DNA from 4 places in the Nitratireductor lacus genome. Region 2 is predicted to be linked to each of the others. Evidence: predicted binding sites of a transcription regulator. Region 2 holds the regulator's gene; each other region holds the start of a gene.
What was found. Region 2 encodes PhoB, which activates phosphate uptake and scavenging genes when phosphate is short. Its sites were predicted from a motif close to TGTCATNNANCTGTCAT; they were not measured.

Region 1 (3,900 bases), on a different contig from region 2:
GGGGACATGGAGGGTGAGCCGGACGAGGAGCCTCATCTCTCCGCCTGGCAGGGCGCGCTTGAAGGCGAAATCGCGATCGTCACGTTTGACGAACCAATCTAGGTCCTGCCCCCACGGCGTTCACAGTCAGAAGGGACCGCCCGGACATCCACACGCATTAGGAAAACGGCAGAGTGCCCCGGGCGGCGTTTCCTTGAAATGGTCGAATGGTGCAGTCTCTGAAGAAGCCCGGCTGCCAGCCGGGCTGCTTCCGCAGGCGACGCACGGCGATCTAGTTCAACGCCGGTTCCAGCGTGAACACGACAAACTGCGAGAACTGGCCATTGGGATTGAAGTTGTTGTCGGAGGCCATGACGAGGGTTCGTTTGCCGCCGACATCCGGTCCCCAGGAGACCGCTTCGATGTTATCCACGTCGAGCCCGAAATCCCCTTCCCCGATCTTCAGAACCCGCGCCTTCCTGACCGGCGTGACATCACGGTCGGCAATGCTTTCCGCGCCGAGAATGTCGCTCGCACCTGCCGTTTCGACGAGATAGAGATTGATCTCGTTTCCAGTCCCCAGTGCAAAGGAACGCTCGACCGCAAGAAACCTGCCGGCCTCGATCTCCAGTATCTCCGTCAGACCGTTATCGTTGTAATAGGGCTCGGTTTCGGATTTCCGGTGGATCGGGCCGGTTTCGTAGACATATTCGGCAACCGGCACCCCGCTTTCCACATTGAAGCCAAGAATGCGCGACGGGCTGCCTGCTTCGAGCGTCGCCTTCGGGCCATCCTGAACGAGCGCATTCTCGGTCGCGACCCAGACGGTCTCTCCATCGACTGAAAGTGTCAGCCCTTCAAACGCCAGATTGTTGCGGATGCCCCGTTCGCCGGCAGTATCCGGCAGATAGGCTTCAGGGATCGCGAAGCTGCGCTTGAATGCGCCGTCCGGTCCAGCCTCGTAGAGCGTTGGATTGCCCGCGACGTCGCGTTCACTCGACCAGAACACGCTCTGGCGCGAAGCGTCGAAGCGGATGGCTTCGGGATCGATCGTTTTGGGCGCGAACGGCTCGCCATTCTCCCCCTGCAGCACATGGCTGGAGATGATATCGACGCCCTTAACGCCGTCTTCCTCAATCGCAAGCTTCAGCCGATAGAACCGCGCCGGCGCTTTCTCCGACCGGTCGTCCGAAATCGCATAAAACACCCCCGCCTCTGCATCATAGTCCAGGCCCGATATGCCGCCGAACTCGACGCCGGAGATCATGAGGCCGCTGGGAAGAACGATTTCGCCGAGATAGGCGGGCTTCATCATGGCGTCTGCGTGGGCGAGAGACTGCACCGAAACGGACAATGCCGCAGCGAAGACCAACTTAGTGAACATGAGAGTTTCTCCGTAAACCGGGCGGGAATGCACGCCCCGGAGAGCCTCATGATCCAGTCGGATGACAGGCACGCGACCATGACGGTGGATCGACAAAAGAAAAGCCGGGCGCAGGGCCCGGCTCTTGCATTTTTCTGAGAAGCGATCTGCCGATTATTCGGCAGCGCTTGTCGTCATGTCGGCGATCATCGGATCGGCCATCTCGGCGCCCGAGCTCTTGCGCCGCTCGTCCAGGATCAGATCGTCGCGCGAGCGCGCGATCCGGCGAACCTGGCTCATGGCGCCACCCGTACCGGCCGGGATGAGACGGCCGACAATGACGTTCTCCTTGAGGCCCTGCAGCGTATCGATCTTGCCGGCGACAGCCGCCTCGGTCAGCACGCGTGTGGTCTCCTGGAAGGAGGCCGCGGAGATGAAGGACGGTGTCTGCAGCGAAGCCTTGGTGATGCCGAGGAGGACCGGCTGGCCTTCGGCCGGCTTCTTGCCCTCTTCCACCAGACGCTCGTTGATCTCGTCGAACTCGACGGAGTCGACATGATCGCCCGGAATGTAGGTCGAGTCGCCCTGTGCGGTGATCTCGACCTTCTGCAGCATCTGGCGAACGATCACCTCGATGTGCTTGTCGTTGATCAACACGCCCTGCAAGCGATAGACTTCCTGGATTTCGTTGACCAGGTAGGAAGCCAGAGCCTCCACGCCCTTGATCGCCAGGATGTCGTGCGGCGCCGGGTTGCCGTCGAGAATGAAGTCGCCCTTCTCGATCTGGTCGCCGTCCTGAAGATGGAACGGCTTGCCCTTGGGAATGAGATATTCCGCGGGCTCCAGCGTCGAGTCATGCGGCTCGATGACGATGCGGCGCTTGTTCTTATAGTCGCGGCCGAAGCGGATCGTACCATCGATCTCGGCGATGATGGCGTGATCTTTCGGACGACGGGCCTCGAACAGTTCCGCAACGCGCGGCAGACCACCGGTGATGTCCTTGGTGCGGGCACTCTCGGTCGGGATACGGGCAATCACGTCGCCCGGCTTGACCTTGGAGCCCGGCTCCACGGACAGAACCGTCTCCACCGACAGCAGGAAGCGCGCATCGCCACCACGGGCGAGCTTTGCCACCTTGCCCTTGGCATCGAGCACCGTCAGCGCCGGCTTCAGGTCGGTTCCGCGCGGCGTCGAACGCCAGTCGATGACCTCACGCTTGGTGATGCCGGTGGATTCGTCGGCCGTTTCCTGGACCGACACACCGTCGACCAGGTCCTCGAAGGCAACGGTACCTTCCACCTCGGTCAGCATCGGACGCGTATAGGGATCCCACTCGGAGATGCGCTGCCCGCGCTTCACCTTGTCGCCCTCGTCGATGAACAGACGCGAGCCATAGGTGAGACGGTGGCTTGCCCGCTCCTCGCCGTTCTCGTCCAGGATCAGAACCGCCATGTTGCGGCCCATCACCACGAGATCGCCTTCGGAGTTGCGCACCACATTGCGGTTGCGGACCTTGACCGTGCCTTCGAAGGAAGCCTCGAGGAACGACTGGTCGACCACCTGCGCCGTGCCGCCCATGTGGAAGGTACGCATGGTGAGCTGGGTACCCGGTTCACCGATCGACTGGGCGGCGATGACACCAACGGCCTCGCCGATATTGACCGGCGTACCACGCGCGAGGTCACGACCGTAACAGATCGCGCAGACACCGCTGCGGACTTCACAGGTCAGCGCCGAACGGATGCGGACAGACTGGATACCGGCCTTTTCAATGGCCTCGACATCGCGCTCGTCAATCAGACGCCCGGCCGAAACGATGACCTCGTCGGTTGCGGGGTTGATGATGTCGTCAAGCGCGGTACGGCCCAGCACACGCTGACCGATGGAAGCAACCACCTGACCGGCGTCGACGATCGGCTGCATGGTCAGGCCCTTGTCGGTGCCGCAATCGGGCACGGTGACAATGCAGTCCTGGGCCACGTCAACCAGACGGCGGGTCAGGTAACCCGAGTTTGCCGTCTTCAGAGCCGTGTCGGCCAGACCCTTACGGGCACCGTGGGTGGAGTTGAAGTACTCCATCACGGTCAGGCCTTCCTTGAAGTTCGAGATGATCGGCGTCTCGATGATGGAGCCATCCGGACGGGCCATCAGGCCGCGCATGCCGGCAAGCTGACGCATCTGCGCCGGCGAGCCACGGGCACCGGAATGCGACATCATGTAGACCGAGTTCATCGGCTTCTGGCGACCGTCTTCGTTAAACTCGACCGCCTTAATGCGCTTCATCATCTCGTCGGCGACCTTTTCCGAGCACTTGGCCCAGGCATCGACGACCTTGTTGTACTTCTCGCCCTGCGTGATCAGGCCGTCATTGTACTGCTGCTCGTATTCCTTGGCGAGCGCTTCGGTCTCGGCCACCAGGTTTTCCTTGGTGTCCGGAATGACCATGTCGTCCTTGCCGAAGGAAATGCCGGCGCGGCAGGCATGGCCGAAGCCGAGCTGCATGACGCGGTCACAGAAGATAACCGTCTCTTTCTGGCCGCAGTGACGGTAGACCGTGT
Region 2 (3,900 bases):
CGAGCAGGACATCTACGATCCCAGGATCGACGTGGTGGAACTGCGTGCCCGCGTCGGCATGGTGTTCCAGAAGCCCAACCCGTTCCCCAAGTCGATCTATGAGAACATCGCCTACGGACCGCGCATTCACGGTCTGGCATCGAAGAAGGCGGAGTTCGACGAGATCGTCGAGTCCAGCCTGCAAAAGGCCGGTCTCTTCAACGAGGTGAAGGACCGTTTGCATGAGCCTGGAACGGGTCTCTCCGGCGGCCAGCAGCAGCGTTTATGCATTGCGCGCGCCATCGCGGTTTCGCCCGAGGTGATCCTCATGGACGAACCGTGCTCGGCGCTCGACCCCATCGCCACCGCCAAGGTGGAGGAGCTGATCGACGAGCTGCGCGAGAACTACACCATCGTCATCGTCACGCACTCCATGCAGCAGGCGGCGCGCGTGTCGCAGCGCACGGCCATGTTCCATCTGGGCAACCTTGTCGAGGAAGGTCCGACGGACAAGATGTTCACCAACCCGGATGACAAGCGCACCCAGGATTACATCACCGGCCGCTTCGGTTGACGCACAGATAAGGAACCAGATCATGGGCGAGCACACAGTCAGCTCCTTCGATGAGGAACTCGGTGAGATCGACCGCCTCATCCGCGATATGGGCGATCTCTCCGGTGCGATGACCCGCGCCTCAACCAATGCCCTGCTCAACTCCGACACTGCGCTCGCGCAGCGTGTCATCTCCGACGACACGATCATGGATGCCAAGCAGCGCGATCTCGACGAGCGTGCGATTACGCTGATCGCCAAGCGCCAGCCGATGGCGCAGGACCTGCGCAGCGTTGTGGGTGCCATTCGCATGGCAGCCGATCTGGAGCGCATCGGCGATCTCGCCAAGAACATCGCCAAGCGCGTGAGCGCGGTCGGGCAGAGCGCCACGCCGCGCACGCTCGCCCATTCCATCGATGCGATGGCAGGTCTGGTGCTGCATCAGGTCAATGCGGTGGTCGAGCACTATGTGAAGCGCGATGCCGAAGCGCTGATCCGGTTGCGCGACGAGGATGAGAAGATCGACATCCAGTATACGTCGGTGTTTCGCGAACTGCTGACCTACATGATGGAGGATCCGCGCAATATCACGTCGTGCACGCATCTTCTGTTCTGCGCCAAGAATCTCGAACGCATCGGCGATCACGTGACGAATATCGCCGAAAATGCCTATTATGTGGTGACGGGGGAACAGCTTCCGGTCCAGCGGCCGAAGCTCGATGAAACACAGATGACGGTCGATGCGGATGCGTAGACGGCCGTAGCAATGCCCTAGGAGAATGCCTTCCATGATTGCCCCCAAGGTCATGGTCGTTGAAGACGACGAACCGCTCTGCGTCCTGCTGAAATACAATCTGGAGGCCGAGGGTTATCAGGTAGAGATGATATCGCGCGGCGATGAAGCCGAGGTGCGCCTGCAGGAAAATGTCCCGGATCTGCTCGTTCTGGACTGGATGGTCCCGGCTGTGTCGGGCATCGAACTGTGTCGCCGGCTTCGCATGCGCCCGGAAACCGAGCGCCTGCCGATCATCATGCTCACCGCGCGCGGTGAGGAAAGCGACCGCGTTCGTGGTCTTTCCACCGGGGCCGACGATTATCTCGTGAAGCCCTTTTCGACGCCGGAGTTCGTGGCGCGTGTCCGCGCGCTCCTGCGCCGGGCCAAGCCGGAAGTGCTGTCAACGGTTCTCTCCGTCGGCGACATCGTGCTCGACCGGGAATCGCACCGCGTCTACCGGCGCAAGAATGAAATCCGTCTCGGGCCGACAGAGTTCCGTCTTCTGGAATTCATGATGCAGCACCCGGGCCGCGTTTTCTCGCGCAGCCAGTTGCTCGACAATGTCTGGGGTGAAACGATCTATATCGACGAGCGCACGGTTGACGTCCATGTGGGCCGGTTGCGCAAGGCTGTGAATCAGGGCCGGCTTCCCGACGTGATCCGCACCATTCGCGGCGCCGGCTACGCGATCCGTGAAGCCTGAGACAGACCGACACAAAAACCCCGGCGCAATTGCCGGGGTTTTTGCATGTCGTTGCAGTCGGTTCGATCACTTCATGAGCGTGCTTGCGGGCCTGCCATGTTCGTTCCGGGCAACCGCAAAGCTCGTCACCGGCTCAAGGGTGGCCGTCAGCTTGCCGTCGTCCGTAACGTCCCATTCCAGAACCGCGTCGTCATAGACGAGCGCCGGATCAACATAGACACATGTCGCCATAACACGCGGAGCCTCGTTTTCGAGCTCACGCATCGAGACGGGCCTTTCCGCCTCGCACTCCTCGAATGTCTCATAGACAGGCGTGGGGGCGGGAAGTTCGCGGCATTCGGCCATGTTGCCGGAGCAGCCGACAATCAGAAGAAGCGCAGCGATGTGTTCCATGGCGTTCTCCTTTCACTGTCTCCCCGAAGCGGAAGCCATGGATGGTCCGCCTCGCCGGGTGCCGCATTCGTTTACGTCATTGTCCCTTTGTTTAACCGCGTCTCCTCAGCAGCCCCATGATCAGGGAAATGGCAAGAAGAGCGAGGAAAATATAGAACAGGATCTGCGCGATCCCTGCGGACGCGCCTGCAATCCCACCGAAGCCGAGGGCGCCGGCGATGAGCGCGACGACCAGAAATATGAGTGCCCAGTAAAGCATGCTGTCTCTCCGTTTAGTTATGGCTGTTAAACGTCTGCGCAGGGAGATTGGTTCCCGGTCGAAAGAAAACCGGCAAAATAAAAGGCCGCCGTGGAGGGGCGGCCCTTCGGAAGCGGCGAAGCCAGCACTCAATCAGGCAGCGGCGCGTGCCTGGTGATCGAAGAACAGCGCCTGGCTGATCAGCGCCTTGACCATTTCGGGACTGAACGGCTTGGTGACCAGGAAAGTCGGCTCCGGGCGTTCACCGGTCAGCAATCTCTCCGGGAAAGCCGTGATGAAGATGACGGGAACGGTCGCCGCTTCGAGAATTTCGTTCACGGCATCGAGGCCCGAGCTTCCATCCGCAAGCTGGATGTCGGCAAGCACCATTTTCGGCTGTGTCTTCGCGAACATCTCTACGGCCTGCTTGTGCGTGCGGGCGTTGCCGACAACCCGATGACCGAGGCTTTCGACCATCTCCTCGATATCCATGGCAATCAGAGGCTCATCCTCGATGATCAGGATATCGGTTGCCACCTGGCGGGAGATCTCCTCGCTGGCCTCGTGCAGCATTGCGTTGATACCGTTGAGATCGGTCTCAAGAATCTCCGCTGCCTCCTCCGGCCGAAAGTTCTCGACCGCCACCAGAAGGAAAGCCTGGCGTGGACGTGGCGCGAGGGATGACAGATTGCTCGAGGCGCGCTGTTCCCAGGCAGAGGCAGGGGCGGTGTCGGGCACTGGCACATCAAGCGTTTCGAACAGCGATGTGAACAGCCTGAAGAGCGCGATCCTGTCGGTCGACGCTTCGGGAAAGATGCTCGTGTCGGCAATAAGCGCTTCAAGCACCGCGGCCACCAGGGCGTCACCGCTCGATTGAGAACCGGATACCGCTCTTGAAAAGCGCCGCAGATAGGGAAGGTGCGGAGCGATACGCGCTGACAGGGTCATGGATTTCAGGTCTCCCTCGTAACGTGGCAATGGGAACAATGTACATTTATGATGTGTGAAACGCCCGTTCCGCGAAAATGTTCCGCGGGGACGGAACGATTTCCGAACGGCGGCGTTTGGCAAGACACGAGACAGTGATGGCGCGGGGCAATCGCATATGTCCGGGCCAGTGGGAGACAAGACCTCATGGATGAAGACAGGGCATGAATTACGGCAAACCCAACACCCGAAGCGGCCTGGATAGGCGTGGCAAGGACGATGATCCTCTCGGCGCAAACTCCGAGATCGGGCGCAAGCTCAGGCAATATTAC
Region 3 (3,900 bases), on a different contig from region 2:
CATCCCGTCGGAAGAGAAAGCCATGCCATCGGGCGAGTTGAACATGTTGCCTTCGTTGATGTTGTCTGAGCCGGCATAGACATTGTTGTAGGCCTTCGGATTGCCGGCCATGACGTAGAGGTCCCAGGTGAACGTGTCGGCGCCATGGTCTTCGCCTTCCGGCCGCCAGCGAACGATCTGGCCGAAATTGTTGGTCTCGCGCGGGTTGGGGCCGCCGACGGGCTGTTCATCGCCGCCGGCATTGGCCTTGACGCCGCGGTTCTTGTTGTTGGTCAGGGCGCAATAAACCTCGACCCGCAGCGGATTGGCGGCCACCCATTCCGGACGGTCCATCGTGGTGGCACCGACTTTCGATCCGGCCATGCGGGAGAAGACGAGGATTTCCTCGATCGGCATGCCGGTGGTCTCCGGCGTCAGGGCCAGCCATTCGCCGGTCATGTCGTCATTGAACCTGGCAACGTAGAGCGTGCCGTCCGAAAGCAGCCCGTCCGTCGGCTGGCCTTCGGCCCAGGTGCCATTGGATACGTAACGATAGATGAATTCGCCGCGCTCATCGTCGCCCATATAGACCACGACGCGCCCGTCGGCAGCCTGCACCATCTCGGCGTTTTCATGCTTGAAACGTCCGAGCGCGGTGTGCTTGACAGGCGTCGATTCCGGATCGAGCGGGTTGATCTCTGTCACCCAGCCGTGGCGGTTCGGCTCGTTGGGCTCTTTGGACAGGTCGAAGCGCTCGTCGAATTTTTCATAGGCGTAGCGGCCTTCGCCGCCGATACCGTAGCGCACTTCGCCTTCCGTGGCCTCGCGTTCGGCTGTCGTGCCGAAATAGCCGTTGAAGTTTTCTTCGCAGGTCAGATAGGTGCCCCAGAGCGTCTTGCCGGAGCCGCAATTGTTCATGGTGCCCTTCGGCGAGCGGCCTTCCGGATCGGCGTTGGTCCTGACCAGATCGGAGCCCGCGGCAGGGCCGTCCATGGTCATCGGCGTCTCATGCGTGATGCGGCGGTTATAGGGGCTGTCGAGCACCACGGCATAGCCATCGCCACTGTCAGCGATTTCCAGCACCGTCACGCCCTGCATGTTTTTGAGGAGTTTCACCTCGTCCGCATTGCGGGGCATGCCTTCCGCTTCTGCGGGGAGATTGATCTTCGGGTTCACATATTCGGAATTGATGGCAAGGATCGTCCTGTCGCCATCGACAAAGGTCTCCATGCCGTCCGTGTTCTCACCGAACACCCTGTCCGACATCTCGACCGGCACGCCCGTTTCGGGTGAATAGGCGCCTTCTGCATCCTTGAAGAGCGGGTCGCCCCAGCGCACCAGGGGCTTCCAGCTATAACCGGCAGGAACGTGAATTTCGTGATCGGTGGCAATCCCGATTGGCTCGAAATTGAACGTTGCACCCTCCGCCTTTGCAGACGACGTGGAAGAAAGGACGCCCGTTCCCATAACGGCTGCGGCGGAACCGAAGGCGAGCACACCGCCCAGGAACCCGCGACGCGAAATGGCGCGCTCCACAACGGCGTCGAAAGCGTTGTTGTCAGGGCGCGGGTCGCGCATTTCGTCGAATTCGTCCCACGACAGGCGAACGATATCCTGCTTGTTCATGACGGCAGTCCTCTGGCTGTTTGGCTGGATCGAGCCGCCTGTGGCGGCATCTGCCGGTAGTCGTAGCGAATGCGTGCGACAGGATTGTTACAGCACTGTGTCCAGGCGGCGAGACTGATGAGGAACAAATGGAAAAGGCCGACCGTGGCGTACGGTCGGCCTTTCAGATGATCTTCGCATTACCGGTTTCGGAGAGACTAGAACTTCACCGCGGTGTGGAAGGTGAAGGTGCGGCCTGGCGCATAAACAGGCTCGATGCCACCGCGGTTCGAGCTTGCGGCAAAACCGGTGCGCTCAAAGTAGGTTTCATCGAACAGGTTCTCGACGCCGACGCGGATGGTCATGTTTTCATAGGATGGAGGTGTCCACTCGGCATATGTGTTGACCACCGTGTAGGCTGGCTGGTCGTAAAATCCTTCTGCCGTGGCATACGCGTCGGAAATCTTGCCCGCCCATGCCAGTGATGCGCCGAGCTTCAGATTGTAGTCGGGGATCTCATGGTCGATGTAAAGCGTGGCCATGTCGCCAATTGGCATGAACGTTCCGCTGTTGGGCAGTGCTGAAACACCGCCCACTGTCACCTTGGCCTTGGTGAACGTGGCGCCGATCTTCGTATTCTCCCAACGGTAACCCGCATTCAGCGTCACACCGCGTGAGCGGGCCTCGTCCGGAGAATTGTGCAGCGTGCCGCCCGTTCCCCATTCATAAACGGGAAGACCGTCAATGCGCGTATCGAAGAAGGTGACGCCTGCGTTCCAGTTCTCGCCGCCGAAATTCGCACCCACTTTCAGGTTCTGCGCCGTGCCGGCGCTGAAGCCCGGGTCCGTGGCGAAACTGTCGTCGCGGGCATGCACATAGCCATAGTCGCCGATCACATAACCAAGCCAGGTGCGCGAGGCGCCGGCAAACACTTCGAAATGGTCGTTGAACTTATAGGAAACCGTCGCGTTCACGCTGGCACCGCTGTCGGAGAATTTGTGGTCGTTCCAGTCGGTGAAGCGATGCCCGTCATAGCGCACGCCGGTCGACAGGTTGAAGCCGTTGTCGAATTCGAAGCGCCCCTGCGCGAAAGCGCCGAGCTGAAAGGTCGAGAAGTCGCGGTAGCGGCGATTGTTGTTGCCGTAATTGTCGGTGAAATAGCCATGCCGCCCGAAGTCGACACCAGCGGTGATGTTGCCGTAGTCGAAGGTGAAACGGTTCTGGACCTTGCCGCCGAACAGATCTTCATCCAGGGCCATGTTGCCGTTGGTGCGGTTCTGGTAGTTCGGACGCCAGTAGTTGTTTTCGCTGTAATAGAGCGTCACCTCCGGGTCCCACATGTCGGTGGGGGCGGTGGTCGTGTATTTCAGGTTCACGGCATCCCGCGCGACCTCGAGCGGATGCAGCGTATCGCCGGCGAGCCCCATGTTCATCTTGATCAGGCGGTCGGCCTTGTCGCGGCTGCGCTCATAGCCAAGCTCGATGCGATGGCCTTCTGCTTCATAGCCGAGCTTGGCGAGAATGTTGCGGGCTGCAGGCTCGGTGCCGAGGATTTCCAGCCCGTCGCCGTTCTTGTAGTTCTTGCCGGTCGCACCATGGGTCATGAGGAACCAGTCGAACCCTTCATGCCGGCCATAACCGGCGGCACTGCCCGATAAGCCGCGGCCGTTCGTACCATAAGAGAGGCCGAGCCGGGCACCGAGGTTCTTTCCGTCTTCAAGCAGATCGAGTGCGCCGACGGTCTCGTAGCGGATCGCACCCGCTGCCGCGCCAAAGCCGGAATCGGCGGCGGCGGCGCCTGCTTCTACCTCGACGCGCTTGAGGAAGACGGGATCGACGACGTTGGAGCCCGTGTGATGCCAGCTTGTCGCGGTCTGCGGCACGCCGTCGACGCTGACAGCCAGGTGCGACTGTTCCATCCCGAGGACGTGAATGCGCTTGGAAGGGCCGCCACCGCCCGAGACGCTGATCGAGGATTCACGCGTGAAAAGTTCGGAAACATTGGTCGGTTGCAGGGTTTCCAGGTCTTCCTGCGTGACGACGGTTCCACCCGTCGCCTCGATATTCTCCTTGCCGTCGCTGATGACAGTGATCGTATCGAGGACGGTTGTGGTCGGGCTGTTTTCCTGCGCCTGCAATGCCGATGAAAGCGCAAGCAACGAAACGCCGGTAAGCGGCAGTATCCGCGTGAACGTCATATTCTTTCCCTGTTAATCCCGGCCGGCAAGCGCTTGGCCCCGGCTTGGCGGCCATAAGTCTGATGATGCAGCGGGCTGAAACCGGATGAAGCGCAGAGAGCGTGCATGCTGATGCAAC
Region 4 (3,900 bases), 150 kb from region 2:
CGCATGGTTCGCGCCTTTGGCGGCGCGGCCATGGCGCGGGCGGCCGAGGAAGCCCTGATCAAGATAGGAACCGTGCTGCCCGAGCCGGAGCGCGACCGCATTGCCCGCACCGAAATTCACACCCCGCGCTGGGTGGTGAGCGACATGGACCGCCAGGCCATCGACACGCTGGAGCGTGCGGTGGAGACGAGGGACGTACTCTCCATCGATTACCGGGATGAAGCCGGGCGCACCTCCGAGCGCGACGTGCGCCCGCTTGGTCTCTGGTTCTGGGGCAAGGTCTGGACACTGGTGGCGTGGTGCGAGTTGCGCGGGGATTTCCGCACATTCCGCATCGACCGCATCGCAACGATGAAACCGGCAGGTCGGACTTTCCGCCCTGAGCGAGGCAAGCAGCTTGCCGACTTCTACCGGCGCATGGAAATGCACGAAGCCATGATGGGCAGAGCCTGCGCGAGCTGAGGGATGCCCCCCGGCAGCCGGGGAGCGATCTAAACTATTGATGGAGCATCGGAATAATCCGAAAACCGGTTTCCACTTTTCGGTCCGATGCAATAGATCGCCGTGCGTCCATCCGGACGCACAAAGGACGATCTAAATTATTAATGGAGCATCGGAATAATCCGAAAACCGGTTTCCACTTTTCGGTCCGATGCAATAGATCGCCGTGCGTCCATCCGGACGCACAAAGGACGATCTAAATTATTAATGGAGCATCGGAATAATCCGAAAACCGGTTTCCACTTTTCGGTCCGATGCTCAATATTCGGATCAGGACCGCTCGTCCTCTTCTTCTTCGTCCGCATCGCTGGATTTCAGCGACGAGAGCTTGGCAAAGACCGCATCCGCGTCGAGTTCCTGCTCGTCGGAGGACGTCTCGGACGGAGCCTGCTCACCGATCGGCAGATCCTCGGTCTCGGAAGCCGGGAGCAGGGTCTCGCCGGTGCTTTCCTGCGGCGGCAGGTACTTTGCCGCGCGCTGCACTTCCAGATCGAGATCGATCTGCGAGCAAAGGCCCAGAGTCACCGGGTCCATCGGCACGAGGTTTGCCGAATTCCAGTGCGTGCGCTCACGGATCGCCTCAATGGTCGATTTCGTGGTGCCCACAAGACGCGAGATCTGCGCATCCTTGAGCTCGGGATGATTGCGCACCAGCCAGAGAATGGCGTTGGGGCGATCCTGGCGCTTGGAGAGCGGCGTGTAGCGGGGGCCCTTGCGCTTGGTCTCGGGCACGCGAACCTTCGGCTCCGAAAGCCGCAGCTTGTGGTTCGGGTTGCCCTCGCCAAGGGCGATTTCCTCGCGGGTGAGCTGTCCGGTCATAACCGGGTCCATGCCCTTGATGCCCTGTGCGGCATCACCATCGGCAATCGCCCCCACTTCGAGCGGGTGGAGTTTGCAGAATTCGGCGATCTGATCGAAGGTCAGTGCCGTGTTGTCGACCAGCCAGACGGCGGTGGCCTTGGGCATGAGAAGCGTGTTGGCCATGTGTCAAGAATCCTCTTCCTTCGCCCGCGTCCCTGGCGCGGGCGGTGGTCATAACCACCGATGTTGGGAAATATCGCCCGCGTTATAAACTGAAACGTCCCCCTGACGCAACAAATTGCGCGACACGGCAGATGGGGAGTGTCACCGAACCGTCATCGATGTGTCATCGGCCTGAAATCAAGGCTTCCGATTGTGCCGCTCCTATGGGTCTTGAGGGAGTTTTCAGACATGGGACGCCACGCAATCATTCTGGGCCTGCTGGCAAGCACGGCCGTCATTCTGCCCGCGCATGCGGACATGGCATTCAACCGCATCGCCACCTTCCCGGTGGCGGAGAACCTGCCGGCTGATGCCGATGTGACAACAGAAACCTCCTCGGAGATCATCGCACGCAGCGCAGATGGCAAGACGCTGATTTACTCCGACAGCCCGCTGGGCGGTGTGGGTTTCGTTGACATCGGCGATGCCAGCGCCCCGAAGGCGGGCGGCATGCTCAGGCTGGACGGCGAGCCTACCTCGGTGGCTGTGGCGGGCCAGAAGGCCATCGCGGCCGTGAACACCTCCGAGAGCTACACAAGCCCTTCCGGCAATCTCGTGGTGATCGACATGGCGGCGAAGACCGCCGAGAAGTCCTGCGATCTGGGTGGCCAGCCGGATTCAGTGGCCGTCAGCAGTGACGGGCGTTTTCTCGCCGTCGCCATCGAGAACGAGCGCGACGAGGACCTGAACGACGGTGTGATCCCGCAGATGCCCGCCGGTGACCTGAAGGTCTTCAATCTCAACGACGGGGTTCCCGACTGCGGCAGCATGAAGACCGTCTCCCTGAGCGGCCTTGCAGAGATCGCACCGGAAGACCCGGAGCCGGAATTCGTTGATTTCAACGACGCCGGCGAGATCGTCGTCACCATGCAGGAAAACAATCACATCGCCGTGGTTGCAGCCGAGACCGGCGAGGTGACAGGCCATTTTTCCGCCGGCCAGATCAGCCTGGAAAACATCGACACGCTGGACAATGGCGCCATCGCTTTCGATCAGAATGTGCAGAACCTGAAGCGCGAACCGGACGCCGTGAAATGGCTGGACAGCGATCGGTTCGTCACCGCCAATGAAGGCGATTATGAAGGTGGATCGCGCAGTTTCACCATCTTCAGCAAGTCAGGCGACGTTCTGTTCGACAGCGGCAATGATCTTGAGTTCCGCGCTGCGGCTGCCGGCCACTATCCCGACAAGCGCTCAGACGCCAAGGGCACCGAGCCGGAAGGACTGGAAGTCGCGACCTTCGGCGATCAGCAGTACATCTTCGTGGCACTGGAGCGCGCCTCGCTCGTCGTCGTCTACCGCGACACGGGCGGTGCGCCGGAATTTGTCCAGGTCCTGCCCTCCGGCATCGGCCCTGAAGGCCTCGTGGCCATACCCGAACGTAACCTGCTCGTTACGGCAAACGAGGCCGATCTGGTGGAAGACGGCGCGGCCCGCTCTCACGTGATGGTCTACGAACTGACCGAAGGAGAGCCCGTCTATCCGACCATCGAATCGGCGCGTGACGACAATGGCGTTCCGTTTGGCTGGGGCGCCCTCTCCGGCCTCGTGGCAGATTCCGAAAAGCCGGGCACACTCTACGCCGTGTCCGACTCCTTCTACCGCAACCAGCCGGCCATCTTCACCATCGATGCGACCGAGACGCCGGCCCGGATCACCGCCAGGACCATCGTCACGCGCGGCGGCATGGCAGCCCAGAAGCTCGACCTCGAGGGCATAGCCAATGACGGCAAAGGCGGCTTCTGGCTCGCTTCGGAAGGCCGCACCGACCGTCTGACGCCACATGCGCTCTTCCGCGTCGACGCCGCCGGCGAGATCAGGGAAGAGATCGCGCTTCCCGCGGAGCTTCTGGCAGTCGAAAAGCGTTTCGGCATGGAAGGCGTGACCGTGGTCGGTGAAGGCGATGACCAGATGCTGGTCATGGCCATTCAGCGCGAATGGGGCGACGATCCCAAGGGCCAGGTGAAGCTTTTGAGCTACAGACCCGCCAGCGGCGAGTGGGCCGCCGTGCGCTACCCGCTCGATGCAGGCGAGAAGGGCTGGGTCGGCCTCTCCGAGATCACCGCTCACGATGGAAAGCTCTATATCGTCGAGCGTGACAACCAGATCGGCACGTCTGCGAAGATCAAGAAGCTCTACAGCGTGTCGCTCGACGGCTTTCAGCCGGCGGCGCTGGATGCGGATCTGCCGCTGGTCGAAAAGACACTGGAGCGCGACCTGTTGCCCGACATGAAAGCCGCGACCAACGGCTATGTGGTCGACAAGATCGAGGGTCTCGCCATCGACGCGGAAGGCACGGCCTACTTCGTGACCGACAATGACGGTGTGGACGATTCATCCGGTGAGACGATTTTCGTCAATCTCGGCAAACTCGAC

Region 1: the regulator PhoB is predicted to act here: its motif matches at 1,442-1,458, upstream of AC07E3_RS00700 (esterase-like activity of phytase family protein).
Region 3: the regulator PhoB is predicted to act here: its motif matches at 1,681-1,697, upstream of AC07E3_RS17435 (PhoX family protein).
Region 4: the regulator PhoB is predicted to act here: its motif matches at 1,625-1,641, upstream of AC07E3_RS03190 (esterase-like activity of phytase family protein).

The regions. Positions count from the first base shown of each region.
Region 1 covers NZ_JBWKMB010000001.1:127,293-131,192, forward strand. The annotation lists gene AC07E3_RS00695 (hypothetical protein) at 1-102, shown strand, start outside; gene AC07E3_RS00700 (esterase-like activity of phytase family protein) at 272-1,363, opposite strand; gene rpoC (DNA-directed RNA polymerase subunit beta') at 1,517-3,900, opposite strand, start outside.
Region 2 covers NZ_JBWKMB010000003.1:172,604-176,503, forward strand. The annotation lists gene pstB (phosphate ABC transporter ATP-binding protein PstB) at 1-553, shown strand, start outside; gene phoU (phosphate signaling complex protein PhoU) at 576-1,286, shown strand; gene phoB (phosphate regulon transcriptional regulator PhoB) at 1,324-2,010, shown strand; gene AC07E3_RS03895 (hypothetical protein) at 2,077-2,403, opposite strand; gene AC07E3_RS03900 (DUF1328 domain-containing protein) at 2,495-2,662, opposite strand; gene AC07E3_RS03905 (response regulator) at 2,795-3,589, opposite strand; gene AC07E3_RS03910 (NepR family anti-sigma factor) at 3,793-3,900, shown strand, end outside.
Region 3 covers NZ_JBWKMB010000022.1:37,880-41,779, forward strand. The annotation lists gene AC07E3_RS17435 (PhoX family protein) at 1-1,605, opposite strand, end outside; gene AC07E3_RS17440 (TonB-dependent receptor domain-containing protein) at 1,803-3,782, opposite strand.
Region 4 covers NZ_JBWKMB010000003.1:22,272-26,171, reverse strand. The annotation lists gene AC07E3_RS03200 (helix-turn-helix transcriptional regulator) at 1-462, shown strand, start outside; gene AC07E3_RS03195 (DUF1013 domain-containing protein) at 772-1,485, opposite strand; gene AC07E3_RS03190 (esterase-like activity of phytase family protein) at 1,714-3,900, shown strand, end outside.